4 regions of the Idiomarina sp. UBA4520 genome follow, and region 4 is predicted to be linked to each of the others. Evidence: predicted binding sites of a transcription regulator. Region 4 holds the regulator's gene; each other region holds the start of a gene.

Region 1 (4,310 bases), on a different contig from region 4:
ACGCCCCAAAGTTATGAAGATCTTCGCAGACAAACTTCTGTTCCAGTGCTTGTCCAATTTGAGAAATAGAAGGAATTTCGCCGTTGGGGAAAATGTATTTGCTTATCCATGGGTCTGCCGCAGTATCACTGACGTTTTTACCAATAGTGTGCAGCAGAAAAAGTCCGTCAGGCTTGGTGCAGCGTAATGCCACATCCATATAGTCGTCGTAGTTTTTCTGCCCAACGTGCTCAAACATGCCCAAGCTAATGACTCGGTCAAACTGCTCGTTTAAGTCACGGTAGTCCTGTAAACGGAACTCGACAGGTAGCCCCTCACAGCGTTTCTCGCCCAGCGCCACCTGCTCTTTGGAAATGGTGACGCCCACACATTTCACACCATAGTTTTCAGCAGCGTATTTCATGAAGCTACCCCAGCCGCAACCAATATCCAGCACCGTCATGCCTGGTTTCAGCCCTAGCTTTTGGCAGCATAGCTCTAGCTTGTCACGTTGTGCGTCGTTTACGTTATCCGCTTTTTCCCAGTAACCGCAGGTATAGACCATGTTGTCATCAAGCATGGCTTGATACAGGTCGTTGCCCATGTCGTAGTGGTGTTGTCCGACTTTCCAGGCACGCGACTTGTCCTGTAAGTTAAATAAGCGGCTTTTCAGAGAATGAAAAATGAGCCGGGCAGGGTTTACTTCGTCCTGAATGCCAGAGCGCAGCAGCTTAAAAAAGAACTGATCCAGTGACTCGGCGTCCCACAGCCGAGCCATATAAGACTCACCAAGTCCCAGGTTGCCACGCGAAAGAGCCTCATCAAAAACAGACTCGTCATGAACTTGCATATCCCAGGCGCGGTTTCCGTTAATGCGAATATCGGCCTTGGCTAATAATTCCTCAACATATGCCTTAGAGGTTGCCATAACATTTGGTCCATTCTTTCCAGAAATGTCGCATTAACTTAACAGGAAGCTATAACCCTGACAATGAGTAGTCACTGTCCTTCCGGAGAGCGAATAAATTCAGGGTAAGCCTCCACGCCGCAGTCCACTTTATCTAAGCCCGCATACTCTTGTTCTTTGGTGACCCTTATTCCGATTGTGAATTTCAGTAACCCCCAAAGGACAAAGCTCGTTAAAAAGCCCCAGGCCAGAATGACGGATGCTCCTATCAACTGGTTAAGCAGAGTTGCCCCCGAGTCACTGATTGGAACGACCAGGGTACCGAATATTCCCACCACCCCGTGAACTGAAATAGCCCCAACAGGGTCATCGATATGCAGTTTGTCCAGAAAAATAATGGATAGCACAACCAGTATTCCTGCCGTAAAGCCAACAATGGCCGCCAGCCAACTTGGTGGAGTAACGGGTTGTGCTGTTATAGCAACTAAGCCTGCGAGGGCGCCATTTAGAATCATCGTGAGGTCAGCCTTTTTAAAAAAGACTTTGGTAAACAAATAGGCCGCGACCGTTCCTCCCGCTGCTGATATGTTGGTATTCACAAAGGCGGAAGCAATAGCATTGGCATCTGCGGTAGAGCTTAATGCAAGCTGAGAGCCGCCATTAAAGCCGAACCATCCGAACCATAAAACCAGAGTTCCCAAAGTGGCCAGTGGCATATTAGCGCCTGGAATGGCCATTACGGCACCTGATTTAGAATATTTGCCCAAGCGTGGACCTAGTAATAGAACAGCGGCAAAAGCGGCGGATGCTCCGGTTAGGTGAACAATACTTGAACCGGCAAAATCAACGAAGCCAAGTTCTGACAGGAAACCGCCACCCCAGCTCCATGCGCCCTGGATTGGGTAAATAAAGGCGCTTAATGCAACACAAAAAAGTAAAAAGCTATTGAGTTTCATGCGCTCTGCAACAACGCCCGAAACAATAGACATTGCGGTGGCGACAAACACCATTTGGAAAAAGAAGCCGGCGTCAGCTGCGTGGGCTGTTGGCGCCGCATTTGGGTACATGATGGCATAACCAATAAACAAATAGCTGAGGCAGGCTAACGCATATAGGGTGATATTCTTAGTCAGTATCTCTGTCGTGTTTTTAGCTCTGACCAAACCGGCTTCAAGCATAGAGAAACCCGCGGCCATCCACATAACAAAGGCGCCGGAGATTAATAAAAAGAAAGTGTCTAAAACATAAGGCAGTTGCGCTAAGTGCTGTTGAGATTCCATGAGTGCTTCCTCTATAAAGCTTGTTCGTTCGTTTCTCCAGTGCGAATGCGTATGCAATGCTCTAAAGGGGTGACAAAAATTTTCCCATCGCCAATGGCGCCGGTCTGCGCCGCTGACTGAATGACTTCTAACGCTCGCTCTAGCTGCGCGTCACTAACCGCAATTTCGATACGAATTTTAGGGAGAAAATCAACGGTGTATTCGGCGCCTCGGTAAAGTTCGGTGTGTCCTTTTTGACGACCAACACCTCTGACTTCCGATACGGTTAGTCCTTGGCAGCCTATCTCGAATAAAGACTCTTTCACGTCGTCCAATTTAAACGGCTTAATTAATGCGATAATCATTTTCATGGGCTTTACCTTGTTAATGCAGTGTTAACCTTTGCCTTTCACGAACCATGCCAAAAAACAAAGTGTTGATTTTTAAGGTTAAATTTATTTTTAAGAGCTTATTAAAGCGGAAACTTGCACTAAGCGGGTGCATTGCACCAAAAAGTCCTATTGATGCGGTGTGCTCAGAAGAGATACTATTTACCAACACTATTGAATGATTAAAGGGTTTAGCCATGCTGGTAGGTGAACGTCAGAGTGACTTAATTGGGCAGACCGATCTCTTACGTATTCCGTCATTATCGGATTTGACGGGGTGCGACATATTCCTGAAGTGCGAGTTTCAAAACCCGGGCGGCTCTATTAAAGACCGTGCGGCAAAGCAGCTTATTGAAGATGCCATGGAACGTGGCGAGCTGAAGCCGGGGATGACCGTTGTTGAGGGTACTGCGGGTAACACTGGCATTGGTTTGGCTGTTGTTGCTAAAGCTTACGGATTAAACATGCTGGCGGTGATGCCCAATGATCAGACTCCGGAAAAAGAGCGAATGATACGCTTGCACGGCGGTGAGCTGATGGCGGTGGACCCGGTACCTTTTAAAAATGAAAACCACTTTTACCATACGGCACGTCGTTTAGCCGAAGAGCGCGATGACTGCTGGTGGGCGAATCAGTTTGAAAATACCAGTAACGCACGGGCGCATTACCTGCACACTGCGCCCGAAATTTGGGAACAAATGAACGGCAATATCGACGTTTTTGTGTCGGTGGCAGGCACAGGCGGTACTATTGGCGGTAATTCTAAGTTTTTCAAAGAGCAGGACTCGACCATTGATGTGTGGCTGGCAGACCCTGACGGCTCTGGCATTTATGAGTTTCTGAAAACCGGCGAGTATGTATCACACGGCGGGTCGATGACTGAAGGCATCGGTATTATGCGCTTAGTGGAAAACTTTAAGCAGGCAAAAATAGACCATGCGGTTAACTTACCGGACCAGGACTTAGTGACTATTTCCCGTTACGTACGCGACCATGACGGCATTGTACTCGGCAGCAGCTCTGCCCTGAATGTTGCTGCTGCTTTAGCGGCAGCGCTGAAAAAAGGGGCTGGACAACGTATTGTGACTTTCGCCTGTGACTTAGGTGAACGTTCAGCCAGTAAATTGTATAACCCGGAATACCTTCGAGGCCGGGAGTTGAGCACTGAGCCGGAGCCGATAGACGCATTGTTTGAGCGCTATCGTTCATTGGGCGATAAGGTGTTAAATGTGAGCTGGAATAATGACTAAAATACTTGTCTATGCGGTAAGTTTTCTGGGCGTTATTGTTTCTTCAGCAACCGCGGAAGTTCTGCCGCAGCAAGGGTCACTGTCCGACCTGAAAATACCGCAGTTTATAGACATTGCACACCGGGGAGCATCGGGTTATGTACCCGAGCACTCGCAAGCCAGCACCGTTATGGCGCATGCAATGGGCGCAGACTATATTGAGCAAGACATACAGTTAACCCGTGACAGTGTGCCTGTTGTGCTGCATGACGAAGTGCTGGATTACATTACCGATGTTTCCCAGGTATTTCCGGAAAAGCACCGTCCCGATGGCCATTATTATGTGGTGGATTTTTCCCTTGCTGAGTTAAAACAGCTGTCAATAACGCCACGGCATAAGGACTATGAGCTGGTATATCCTAAGCGCTTCGCAAATACTGAGGTTCGCTTTCCCATTCAAACCCTGGACGAGCAACTCAAATTAATTCATGAACTGAACCGGAGTCGCGAAGAAAACACAGGTATATACGTTGAGATAAAGTCGCCG
Region 2 (4,310 bases), on a different contig from region 4:
GAAAACGCAAACGCCCGCTCTATGGCGTTTTGAAGCTCCCGAACGTTCCCCGGAAATGGATACCGATACAGCAAATCTAATGCTTCCGCTGAAATTCCACGTACTGTTTTATCACTGCTTTTCTGTTGCTGCTGAAGAAAGAAGTTTGCCAATCGCTCGATATCCTCTCCTCGCTCTCGTAACGGAGGAACTCGCAGGCTAAACGTCTCCAGACGATAAAATAAATCTTGCCGGAATTTGCCCTCTTCAACCAACCGCTCTAAATCCTGGTGCGTCGCAGCAAGAATGCGAACATCAACTTGCTCTTCTTTGTCGCTACCAACGGCTCTTATCGTGCCTTCTTGTAAAACACGCAATAATTTGGCCTGAAGCGCCATTGGCATTTCGCCAATTTCATCCAACAATAAGGTGCCGCCGTCGGCTTGCTTTAAAAGCCCCTGCCGCTTATTCTGCGCGCCGGTAAAAGCCCCCGCCGTGTGACCAAAGAACTCACTTTCCATTAAGTCGGCTGGAATACCCGCACAGTTTACCGCCTGGAAAGGCTTGTCAGATCTATCACTCAGCTCATGTAAGGCTTTAGCCACTAACTCCTTACCTGTACCGCTTTCGCCGGTAATAAGAACACTGCCGCCGGTTGGCGCAATGTGTTCAATTTGGTCATAAAGCTTGCGCATAGCCGGGCTTTGTCCGACCAAGCCACCGGGACCTTTCTGCTGCTGTTTATAACGTTTCAGTTCCCGCTGTAATGAGCGATGCTCTAATATCCGTTCAACGCTCAACAGCAAGTGCTCAATATCCAGCGGTTTTGTCAGAAAGTCATCGGCACCTTTTTTCAGCGCATCAACCGCCTGGTCGACCGTGCCAAATGCCGTTATCAGCAGTAGCGCAGGCGGGTTATCGTGCTGCTTCAAGTCTTCCAGTAAGGTTAAACCCGATTCTCCGGGCAGGCGTATATCGCTGACAATTAAGTCAGGGCTTGCATTGCTGCTCTTAAAGTCTTCTAAACTTCCCCAGGCATCCACCTGGTAGCCTTCCGCTTCAAGTTCTTCGACCAAAAGCTCCTGTAATGCAGGGTCATCTTCAACAACACCTATGACAGCTTTAAGTACCGCCATTATTGACCTCCTAGTGCAGGCTTATCGGCCAGACTCGATGCCGGCAAACATAAAATGACGCGACAGCCACCCTTATCGTTATTCGTTAACGTCAATTCGCCCTGATGATCACTCAAAACATGTTTCACTATCGTCAGCCCCAAACCGGTGCCTTTACCTTGTGGTTTATTGGTCTCAAACGGGTGCAAGGCTTTTTCTTTCATATTGTCAGGCAGACCTTCACCGTCATCATCAATAATTATTTTCAACGCGCTATTGCTGTCGACCTCTGCGTTTATATTCACCACGTGCTGTGCTGCCTGTAGCGCATTACGCATCACGTTGACCAAGGCCAGTTCCAACCGTTTAATATCAACTTTTAGTGTGACAGCAGGTAACTCACCCAGTTCGACTCTGGCGGCGCCTTTGTCTTGCTCAAACTGAATGCTGGTTATTGCCGTATCTATCAAGGTTGCCAGCGCTATAGACTCTCGGTGCTGAACTGGCGTTCTGGAGAACGCGAGCAATTGGTTGACCAATCCGGTTAACCGCTGCACCTGACCGCGAACGGCCTGCAATTGACGCTGACTCTCTTCATCTTTATGGGTTCTTAGTAGCCGGCTGGCACGTCCGTCGATAACGGTAAGCGGAGCCCCAAGTTCGTGTGCAACGCCGCTGGCAACGCTTCCTATTGCCGCCATCTTTTCTTGTTCGCGTAATGCTTGCTGAAGCGAGGCTTCGTGTTGTCGGCGTTGTTCTAATTCTTTTTCGGCTTGCTCTATGCTGTCCAGCATTCGGTTAAGCCCTTGCGCAACCTCCTGCAACTCAGAAGGTCCCTCAGGTTTTACACGGGCTGTACGGTTCCCCCCAGCCACTTGCAACATGGCGTCTTTCAATTGAACCACATGTCGCCCAACGCCTCGATAGTGTCCAAAAACCAGCACCGCTATGGTAATGAGCGCAAAGGCTCCCCAGGTTAGCCAAGCATATTGGCTAAGCTCTTCGAAAGACTCATCGAAGTCACTCGCCCGGCGATTAATTTGCAGTAGCCCGATAATTCGGCCACCTCTATCGACAATGGGAAGAAACTGAGAAAAGACATCACGTCCCTCTACGCGACGGTAATCGTCCTGTTTGATGCCTGTTTGTACGGTTTGCAAAGCAAGGCGGCTGTTACTTAAATCGGTTTCCGTTACGCCCGCTTCAGCAACCTGCTCACCATAGACGTTATATACAGAGGCTCCATAAACCCGGCCAATGCTAAATACTGAGTCCAGGTTGGCCTGCACCGTATCTAAGTCGTTATTCAGCAACGCATCACTAATAGGTAAGCTAATCGCGCGTCCCAATAACTCTAAGTCGCTTTTCAGGCGGTCATTAGCATTTTCTGAAGCTACCTGAAGACCAACGGTGATTGCCGCGCCCGATATCAGCAGCATAGGAACCACAACATAAGCCAGTAGCCGCCGTTGCAGGCTCGATAGAGACCAATTGTATACTTTTGTCACACACGCCTCCTTTGACTGTGTCTTCAGGATACACATTTTTAAGGATTCTTTCTGTTGCTTTTAATCGAACTAAATAAAGCACTTTAAAAACAGTTACTTGTAAAGTTGGCACAGTCTTCGCTTTAGTAAGAGCGTTAGTAAATCTGACAGAATCAACAAGGAGATTATCATGCAAAAGACAATTATCGCATTAGCAACGGTATTCGCACTGGGTAGCACTGCAGCTATGGCTCAACAGCAACAAGCTCAAGGCAACATGGCTCAGCAACAGCAGCAAACTCAGGAAATTACCGAAGGCATGTTAGTTAAGTTTGTTTCGGCAATGGAAGAAGTACAAGGCGTTACTGAAAAGTATCGTGAAAAGTTCCAAAACGCTGAAAACCAAGAAGAAGCTCGCGGAATTCAGCAATCTGCTCAAAAAGAAATGATTGCGGCTGTTGAAGACGCAGGCCTTACTCCTCAAGAGTACAACATGATTATTCAGCAAGCTCAGAACGACGAAGAACTGCGTGCTCGTTTGGAAGAGTTAACCTCTGATTCTTAATTCGTTTTAGCGAACCCCCATTGAGAAACGGCCGGCAATTTAGCCGGCCGTTTTTATTTGTAACTACGACTAAAGTCGTAGTGGTCCCACCATAATTACCACCTATCCCCACAATTTAGCGTGTAACGCTTGATCATTTGTTAATTTGGTGTAATAACAACTAAGTACTATCGTCGATAGTTACAAGAAAAACAAAATGTTATCCATCGCGGGGAGAACAACAATGAAAACAGCATTTAAGTACTCATTATGTGCTCTAGCTGTTGGCGCACTGTTTCATTCGCCAAACAGTTTTGCACAAGAGGACGCTCAAGCAGAAGACGAGCGTTTAGAACGAATTCAGGTTACAGGTTCACGTATTTCGAGAACCGATATGGAAGGCGCTTCTCCAGTCGAAGTTATCGACAGGGAAAGTATTGAAGCTTCCGGTTTTAACAACCTTCAACAACTTTTAGAGCGTCTGCCATCTGCCGGTGTAGGCACCTTCTCAACTCAGGGTAACAGTCAGGACACCACTGCAAACGGTGCCGCTGCAATCAGTTTGCGTGGCTTTGGTGCCGATTCGACCTTAGTTCTGTTAAATGGACGTCGTGTCGCTGTATCTTCGTTCGCAGAAGGCGTTGCTAATTCATTTGTCGATATTAACTCGATTCCAGTCGCAGCCATTGAACGTATCGATATTCTTAAAGACGGTGCGTCGGCTATTTATGGTTCTGACGCCGTAGCCGGTGTTGTAAACATTATTCTACGCGACGATTTCGTCGGTACTGAATTAACAGCTAGTCACGGTGGTACCACCGGTGATGTGAACTACGAAGAAACCAGCATGAGCTTAGTCTGGGGTACCGGTGGTGATGACAGTAACACCACCATGATTCTAGACTACTGGAAAAACACCTCTATAGTCGGTGCTGAATTTGGTCGTAACGGCACAGCAAACCAAGCACCTTGGGGTGGTAACGATTTCCGTTCTTCTCGTGGTTTCCCAGGAAGCTTTATCGTTGACGGAGCTGAGCAACCCGATCCAGATTGCCCTCCTGGCTCTGAAGTAGGTACTCGCTGTGTATTTGATTACGGTCCTTATGCTCAAATCTTCCCTGAAGCAGAGCGTGTGGGCGCAATAATCCAGTCTCGCAAAGAGTTTTCTCGTGACGTCGAAGGTTA
Region 3 (4,310 bases), on a different contig from region 4:
GCAATGCCCTCATCCAGTAAGTTCTGTAACACTTTCACGAAGTTGCCCAGGGACAATAAGTCAGGAATAAGTCCTTCCACCAATTTCGGATGCGTGCGACCCAGTCTATCAAGCAGCTCTTGAGCTTCTTCATGACCCAGCAGTTGCGACGCATGGTTAGTAACAATTTGACTTAAGTGAGTGGCCACTACCGTCGCAGCATCCACTACGGTGTAACCCAGAGTTTGGGCGTGCTCTTTTTGCTCTGGGCGGATCCACACTGCGTCCAGACCGAAAGCAGGGTCAGTGGTTTTTTCGCCTTCAAGTTCCCCGAAGACCTGACCCGGATTAATAGCAAGCTCCCAATCGTGGCGAATTTCCGCTTCACCCATGGTCACACCCATTAATGTAATACGGTAGCTGTTAGGCCCTAAGTCGAGGTTATCCCGAATATGCACCGCGGGTACCAGGAAGCCGAATTCCTGCGACTGCTTCTTACGCACACCTTTAATACGGGAGAGAAGCTCACCGCCTTGTTGCTTGTCTACCAGCGGAATAAGGCGGTAGCCAACTTCCAAACCAATGGTGTCAACATGTCGAACATCGTCCCAGGACAGTTCTTTTTGCTGTGCCTGCTGAACTTGCTGCTCTTGTTCTTTTTCAACCAGCTCGCCTTGCTCGGTCTTGTTCTTCTTAAGTTTGAAGTATGCAGCGCCCGCAAGAACCGCCGACATGCTTAGAAACGCTAAATGCGGCATGCCCGGAATAACACCCATAGCGAACAATACTGAACTGGAAATAACCAATACTTTCGGGTTGTCGAGCAACTGCAGAACGACTGCGTCACCCATGTCTTTGCTGTCATTTTCGCGGGTAATAATAATTGCAGTCGCAACAGACAGTAACAGCGCTGGAATTTGGGCGACCAAGCCGTCACCAATGGTCAGTAGCGTGTAGACTTCTACCGCTTCACCGAAGGTCAGTCCGTACTGGATCATACCAATGAGCAGACCACCAACAATGTTGATAAGCAGAATAAGAATACCGGCGATGGCGTCGCCTTTAACAAATTTACTGGCACCGTCCATCGAGCCGTAGAAGTCAGCTTCCCGAGTGACGTCACTGCGTCGCTGTTTAGCTTCTTCCTGGTTAATGAGACCTGCGTTCAAATCCGCATCAATGGCCATTTGTTTACCGGGCATGGCGTCCAACGTAAAGCGAGCGGTTACTTCGGAGATACGCCCCGCACCCTTAGTAATAACCACGAAGTTAATAATAACGAGAATGGCGAAGACCACTAAACCAACGGTGTAGTTACCGCCGATGACAACACTACCAAAGGCTTCAATGACGCTACCTGCTGCGCCCGGCCCATTGTGGCCCTCGAGTAAAACGATACGTGTCGATGCCACGTTTAAGCTAAGCCGCAGTACTGTGGCGATAAGCAGAACTGTCGGAAAGGCAGCGAAATCCAGTGGTCGTTGGGTATAAACCGCAACCAGCATAACCACTAGCGATAGTGTAATAGAGAACGAAAACAGAATATCCAGCACCATTGCCGGAATAGGCAGCACCACCATCGCCAAAATGGCCATAATGGCTAAAGGTGTACCAAAGCCTTTAATTAAATGGGCATTGTTTTGCGTGAAATTTCTTAAACTTACTAACTTTTCGGCACCGCTCGCCATACGTCTTCCTGTTGCGTCAAAAAGTTGAACCTGCGGTGTTTTATTCAAGAATCGAGCCAGCTTTTTAAATACTTGCTGACAATACATTGCGAACTAGCTTACAGACATTTTTCTGCTTACGGCTAAACTATCTTCACTTCGAATAACAGGGGGCTCTGTGCGCGGTTACTCCTTAATTGAATTGCTGATTGCATTGGCTATAACGGCTGGGTTAGGTGCCTTGTCGATGCCTTTGTTCAAACAGCAGACTGAAAGTTTATTACTGCAGCAGGCGAGCTCTCGGTGGCTGTCGTATTTATACCAAGTCAAAGCAAAAGCACAACGAGCGGAGGACAATATAATGGCGGATCTCGTGCCTCTCGAAGGGCCTTCATATGTGTTTGAGCTGGCAACGGAGTCGACTTATAGCTCAACAAGCCCGTTAATATTCTACGGTGTTTCTGGCGGTGCTGCGCCCGGGCATATTCGTATCACGAACGAAAGTAATACCGTGAAAGTCATTATTAGCAGCAAGGGTCGAATACGCGCCTGTGTCAGTCATGGTCCAGTTTTGCCTGGTTTGTCCTTATGCTAGTCAGAAAGCACGCTCAAAAAAGTAATGGATACAGCTTAATTGAAGTGCTTGTTGCTGCGTCACTGGGAGCCGTTATTGTCATGACTGCACAACAGCTATTGCAATGGCAGAAAGGCGCTCAACATAGCTCCGTTTCAAAGGCACGGTTTACGTTGAGCGGGCAAGCGGTTGCAGAGGAGTTTTTTAGCAGTTTAAGCAATTCGATGGTTGAAGGCGTGCAAAACCCAGAGCGTGGTTGCTATATCTTTCCGACACAAAACGGAGGCTCTGTCGGTTTTAGGGTTAGAGGTTATCAATTACAACATAACCCGATGACGCTGGACTGCGCGGGTTATGGTTGGCAGTCGTTAACCGATAGAGCGCAATTTTACGTTCAGGAATTACAGGTTGAGGCTGATGCCTCCTTAAATTCAGAAAACAGCTCAAAGTTGTTTATTACATTGTTGATTTCGCGAGAGACAACCCAAGGCGTTCAGGAACAACAATTTAATCGGACAATTACGGTTTTCCCTCAGTAACAGAAATGGATGTTCATTATGAAAGCGAAAGGATTCGCGTTGATATTAACTTTAGTCACACTCATAAGCCTTAGCTCCGCGAGCTTGGCTGCTCTGTTGTTTTATGCGCAAATGCTGGAAGCTCAGCAAGCTCATCAGTGGGAAGTGCTTTCTGAACAACTTGCGGCTGACTTTAACCAACAAAAAGCGCTTTATGAGTTATCGCAGCAGTAAAGGCTTTTCGCTGGTTGAGACATTAGTGGCTTCCGCACTTGTTGCTATGTGGGCTGTAAGCAGCCAGCAACTGCTTCAGATAGGATTAACTGCTATTGAGAGAGCTGAGCGCAAAGCTCAGGCTGTTGAGGTTTTAAATAGTTATATACAGGACTCTCACCTTGCTTGGGAAAATGGCTCTCCCCCACCTGCCCAAACTACTGAGAACGGGTTCACCATTATCTCCAATGTGAATTCATTAGACGAGGACAATGCCACGGTCGACATCAAGATAAGTCGAGGAGAAAGGCGTTTGTACTCATTGGAAATCTGGTTATCTCGATAAATTACGCTGCTGGATGAGGTCTTAACTCTGGTGGAATAGAGAAAGTGATGTTTTCTTCGCGGCCACTGAGTTCTACAGCCGTTTTTCCACCCCAGGACTGAAGCTTGGCAATAACTTCCTGCACCAATACTTCAGGTGCTGAAGCGCCGGCTGTGACAGCGACTTTCTTTTTGCCTTCAAGCCATGACTTATCAATACAGCTGGCATCATCAATCAAGTAGGCCGGTGTGCCCATCTTTTCTGACAGCTCACGCAAACGGTTTGAGTTTGAGCTATTGCGCGCTCCGACAACCAACATTATATCCGCGTCACTAGCCAATTCACGCACTGCGTCCTGACGGTTTTGGGTGGCATAGCAAATATCGTCTTTTCGTGGGCCGTTAATATCTGGGAATTTCTGACGCAGGGCTTCAATAACGTCGGCAGTGTCATCAACCGACAACGTTGTTTGGCTCATGTAATGAAGATTTTTCGGATCTTTCACTTCCAGGTTTTCAACGTCTTCCGGCGACTCAACCAGATAAATGCCGCCCTCTTCGTTTTTATACTGGCCCATTGTGCCTTCAACTTCCGGATGGCCGGCATGACCAATGAGCACACACTCGTGTCCTTTGCGGCTGGCACGGGTGACTTCCATATGTACTTTGGTTACCAGAGGACACGTGGCATCAAACACTTTTAAACCGCGATCTTTGGCTTCCTGACGCACCGCCTGAGAAACGCCGTGAGCACTGAAAATCACGATATGATCGTCTGGCACTTCATGTAGTTCTTCAACAAAAATGGCGCCTGCGTCACGTAGTTTATTGACGACGTATTTGTTGTGAACCACCTCATGACGCACATAAATTGGCGGCTCAAAAATCTCTAGAGCACGCTCAACAATGGTTATGGCTCTATCAACACCTGCACAAAAGCCACGTGGGTTCGCCAACAAAATCTGCATATGTCCTCCTGCGTTCAACCGACTCCGTCAGTTACGGCTCAACGCTGATAATTTCTACTTCAAAAAT
Region 4 (4,310 bases):
CACCGATTTTTGTTCAAAACGCTCTGCTAACTGCTGAGAAATATAAACGGAGCGATGCTGCCCGCCAGTACAGCCTGTAGCAATCGTTAAGTAGCTGCGGTTGCTGCGCTGAAAGTGTGGCAGCCAGGTTCCCAAAAAGTTTTCGAGCTGATAAATAAACTTAGTCACTAACGGCTGTTGTCGGAAATAATGCTGCACATCCGGGTCTAACCCCGTGAGCAATTTGAGCTCGGGTTGCCAGTGCGGATTAGGCAATATGCGAGCGTCAAACACAAAGTCGGCGTCTTTAGGCAGCCCGTACTTAAAACCAAAGGACTGAAAGACGATAATCAGTTTTTTATCTGCTCTGCCTAATACACGCTCTCGCACCTCTTCGCTAAGTTGATGCAATGACAAGTCGCTGCTGTCGAGGCGCCAGGTAGCGCGCTCCATAATGGGCTCTAACAATTTAAGCTCGGCTTGTAATGCATCAACCAGAGGTAACTCTTTTTGCGACAGCGGGTGCAACCGGCGTGTTTCACCAAATCGCTTAAGCAGGGTGTTGTCGTCGGCATCAATAAATAGCACTTCGGGTTCAACCCCTTTGGGTAGAAAATTCAGTGAATCGAGCAGCTCTTCTGAATGCTCTGGCAAGTTGCGAACGTCAATGCTTATGGCAATTTTAGAATACTGTTCCATGACCGCATGGACCAGTGTTGGTAGTAGGCTAATGGGTAAGTTGTCGACACAGTAAAAGCCAAGATCCTCGAGTACTCGAAGGGCGATAGTTTTACCCGATCCCGAGCGACCACTGACAATAATCAGTTGCATGGCTTATCTTCACCTTCCCCAATAAATAGTTGATAAAGTGCGTTGTCTGTATCAGCGTTGCGAAGTGCTCTGGTGCAATCTTTGTCGTTCATGCGACGTGCAACTGCGGCCAGTGTCTGTAAATGGTTTTCATGCTCTGACTCAGGCACTAACAGCGCAAAAACAATATCAACCGGCTGGTTATCAATAGCGTCAAATTCAATCGGCTCATCCAACGTCAATAATACGGCAACCGGATGGCTGGCTTTAGCGAGTCGTCCATGGGGTATCGCAATACCTAAACCAATGCCGGTACTTCCCAAGCGCTCGCGATTTATAAGGCTTTCAAAAATGTCATGACGGGTAATGCCTGACAGTTTCGGCGCAACAATTTGGCTAATGGTCTCTAATAACCGCTTTTTACTTGCACCCTCGACTGCACACTTGGTGCAGTCGGGGCTTAACAACTCACTTATTTGCATGGACTAATGCTTTTTCATTTTTTCTTTGTGTTTAATAACCTGACGGTCGAGTTTGTTGATTAAGCCGTCAATCGCTGCGTACATATCATCGTGAACAGAGTCAGCAAAAATTTCGCCGCCGTTCAAATGCACGGTAGCTTCTGCTTTTTGATTCGTTTTTTCAACATTAAGGATGACGTGAACGTTGGTTATATGGTCAAAATGGCGCTCTAACTTAGCAAATTTTGTATCCACATACTCACGCAGAGACTCAGTGATATCGATATGATGACCAGTAAGATTAATTTGCATAACGTCTTCCTTCTGCAGTTTACAAGTTATAAAAGACTCTTGCGTTGACTCGATGAGGGAATATTCAATGATTCCCGGTACTTCGCAATTGTCCTCCTCGCTACTTTGATGCCTTGCTCGGCTATCAGTTCAGCGATTTTGCTGTCGCTTAATGGTTTGCTACGATTTTCTGCAGCGACCAACTTCTTAATTAAAGCACGTATTGCGGTACTTGAACACTCACCTCCACCTTCTGTACTGACATGGCTAGAGAAAAAGTATTTCAGTTCAAAAATGCCTCTTGGGCAATGTAAAAACTTCTGCGTTGTCACTCGTGAAATAGTACTTTCATGCATTTCTACCGCTTCGGCGACATCGTTGAGTACCATAGGCTTCATTGCCTCTTCGCCGTACTCAAAAAAGCCTTGCTGGCGCTGGACAATGCAGTTGGCAACTTTCAGCAGTGTTTCATTACGGCTTTCGAGGCTTTTAATAAACCAACGAGCTTCTTGCGTATGGTTTTTAATATACTGACTGTCTGCCGAGGACTTCGCCGCTTTACTCAGTGCCGCGTATTCTTCATTGACCTTTAATTTAGGTACGCTATCGGGGTTTAATTCGACCACCCAGCGGCCATTCTTTTTCATGACTGCAACGTCAGGAATAACGTACTCGACTTCTTGCTGAGCAACTTGTTCGCCCGGGTGTGGGTGCATTTGCTGAATTAGGCGCATGACTTCTCGTAAGTCGTTTTCTGATAGCTTCAGCTTGCGCTGAATATTGCGAAAGTCGCGGTTGCCTAACAAGTCCATATGATCGCAAACAAGGGTTAGGGCGTCATATTTGAAGGGCGTGCGGTCATCCAGTTGTCTTAACTGAATGGCGAGACACTCACTAACTGTGCGCGCACCAACTCCGACAGGGTCGAAATGTTGAATGCGCTTGAGTACCATGCAAACTTCTTCCTCGCCAACCTCGGGTAGGCGCACAGACTCTATAATGTCGTCGATATCTGCGGTTAAATAACCGTTGTCGTCAATAGCCTCAATAATGGCTTCGCCAATGGCGGTGTCTTCCTCAGAAAAGTGTGAGAGCTGCATTTGCCAAATGAGATGATCCTGCAGAGATTCGCTGGTTGAGCCTTGGTAAACCTCGTAGTCGCCGTCGTACGACTTACTGCTCGATGCTGCGCCATTGACTGGCGTAGATGACGAATAAGTATCGTCCCAGGTACTGTCGACAGGCAGATCTTCCGGCATTTCCTGAGTTTTAATAACGTCGGATGTTTCTCGTTGGCTGTCGTCTTTATGTAAGGAGTTTACATGATCCGCGCTGTCGCTGTCCTGGGACTGCTCACTCTCGACTTCTAACAATGGGTTATTGTCCAGAGCGTCTTGAATCTCTGCCTGTAAGTCGAGCGAAGAGAGCTGCAGCAAGCGTATAGCTTGTTGTAACTGAGGCGTCATGGTCAGTTGCTGACCAATTTTTAGCTGCAGACTTTGTCTCATGGTTATCGTCCCGGTATCACATTAAAGGGTGAACTGCTCACCGAGGTAAACGTCTTTAACCTGTTGATTCGATAATATACTTTCTGCATCTCCGCTGGCAATAAGTTCTCCGTGGCTAACAATATACGCGTGTTCACAAACGGACAGCGTTTCTCTGACATTATGATCGGTAATAAGTACACCAATACCACGCTGCTTCAAATGTTCAACAATTTTCTTAATATCGATAACCGAAATAGGGTCAACGCCTGCGAAAGGCTCATCTAACAGAATAAACGTGGGCTCAGCAGCTAATGCGCGGGCGATTTCAACGCGGCGCCTCTCGCCGCCAGATAAACTCATGCCCAGGCTATTAGCGATATGCCCAATATTAAACTCTTCCAGCAGCGAGTCGAGCTGCTCTTCGCGCTCGTTTGCAGAGAGCTCTTTGCGAGTTTCTAAAATAGCCATCAAGTTATCACGCACGGTCAATTTTCTGAAAATAGACGCCTCTTGCGGTAAGTAGCCAATTCCGCGGCGAGCACGCTCGTGCATCGGCAGGGCGGTTAAGTCGTCTTTATCCAGTAAAATCTGGCCTTTGTCGCTGTTGATCAAGCCGACAATCATATAGAAGGTTGTTGTCTTCCCTGCGCCATTTGGGCCTAACAGCCCAATAATTTGGCCCTGACTGACTTCCAGACTAACGTCTTTTACAACCTGACGACGCTTAAAGCTTTTGGCGAGATGTTTAACTCGTAAGGTTGCCATATTAAGGGTTCTCGTTATCGTTTTTGTCGTCTTTTGTTTTCGGCGTAAATATCGTAATCACGCGTCCGTTATCGGTATCAGAACTGCTTGCCGAGATGGTTTGCTCAGCCAAGTCATAAACAATAGTATCGCCACTTGAACTACTGGTACCTTGCGAAATTTTTGCATCGCCACTGAGTTCAAGCCGCTGCTCAGTCTGGAAGTAGGTTATCTTATTGGCTTGAGCACTAATTTCATTTCCGTTTTCCAGCGTTTGTGTATAGGTTGCCGGAGAGCCTTCCGCAATAAAGGTGTCTGCTTGTTCACCGTTTTCACTGGCAGAGGCTTCAAGTCGGTCAGCGTTAATAAGCAAGGTACCTTGCCGAATGATAACGTTATCAGTCAGTACTAGCTTATTATTCTTGATGTCGAACTGCTCGTGGCTCGACTCGACTTCCATCGGCTTTTTAAAGTCAGCTTTTCCTTGCGCCATAACAGCCAAAGGAAGCACTAATAGCGCCAGGAAGCTAAGACT

Evidence for each region. The regulator sigma-54, encoded in region 4, starts transcription at its own class of promoters, with help from an activator protein. The targets are predictions, from matches to a motif close to GTTGGCACGNNNNTNGNNT.
Region 1: a site for sigma-54 is predicted at 2,553-2,571, ahead of B3850_RS00845 (P-II family nitrogen regulator). Genes of this name have one in related genera too.
Region 2: a site for sigma-54 is predicted at 2,707-2,725, ahead of B3850_RS02885 (DUF4168 domain-containing protein). Genes of this name have one in related genera too.
Region 3: a site for sigma-54 is predicted at 1,710-1,728, ahead of flhA (flagellar biosynthesis protein FlhA). Genes of this name have one in related genera too.

Annotation. Positions count from the first base shown of each region.
Region 1 is NZ_DGMK01000002.1:110,309-114,618, forward strand. Features, by position in the region: gene cfa (cyclopropane fatty acyl phospholipid synthase) at 1-907, opposite strand, end outside; gene B3850_RS00840 (ammonium transporter) at 979-2,166, opposite strand; gene B3850_RS00845 (P-II family nitrogen regulator) at 2,178-2,516, opposite strand; gene B3850_RS00850 (cysteine synthase A) at 2,732-3,784, shown strand; gene glpQ (glycerophosphodiester phosphodiesterase) at 3,777-4,310, shown strand, end outside.
Region 2 is NZ_DGMK01000008.1:8,065-12,374, forward strand. Features, by position in the region: gene B3850_RS02875 (sigma-54-dependent transcriptional regulator) at 1-1,115, opposite strand, end outside; gene B3850_RS02880 (sensor histidine kinase) at 1,115-2,602, opposite strand; gene B3850_RS02885 (DUF4168 domain-containing protein) at 2,772-3,146, shown strand; gene B3850_RS02890 (TonB-dependent receptor) at 3,370-4,310, shown strand, end outside.
Region 3 is NZ_DGMK01000015.1:62,582-66,891, reverse strand. Features, by position in the region: gene flhA (flagellar biosynthesis protein FlhA) at 1-1,667, opposite strand, end outside; gene B3850_RS07385 (prepilin-type N-terminal cleavage/methylation domain-containing protein) at 1,825-2,241, shown strand; gene B3850_RS07380 (PulJ/GspJ family protein) at 2,235-2,759, shown strand; gene B3850_RS07375 (Type II secretion pathway-like protein) at 2,778-2,972, shown strand; gene B3850_RS07370 (PulJ/GspJ family protein) at 2,953-3,297, shown strand; gene ispH (4-hydroxy-3-methylbut-2-enyl diphosphate reductase) at 3,299-4,243, opposite strand; gene fkpB (FKBP-type peptidyl-prolyl cis-trans isomerase) at 4,275-4,310, opposite strand, start outside.
Region 4 is NZ_DGMK01000004.1:152,919-157,228, reverse strand. Features, by position in the region: gene rapZ (RNase adapter RapZ) at 1-810, opposite strand, end outside; gene ptsN (PTS IIA-like nitrogen regulatory protein PtsN) at 801-1,271, opposite strand; gene hpf (ribosome hibernation promoting factor) at 1,275-1,562, opposite strand; gene B3850_RS02115 (RNA polymerase factor sigma-54) at 1,589-3,049, opposite strand; gene lptB (LPS export ABC transporter ATP-binding protein) at 3,071-3,796, opposite strand; gene lptA (lipopolysaccharide transport periplasmic protein LptA) at 3,798-4,310, opposite strand, start outside; gene lptC (LPS export ABC transporter periplasmic protein LptC) at 4,303-4,310, opposite strand, start outside.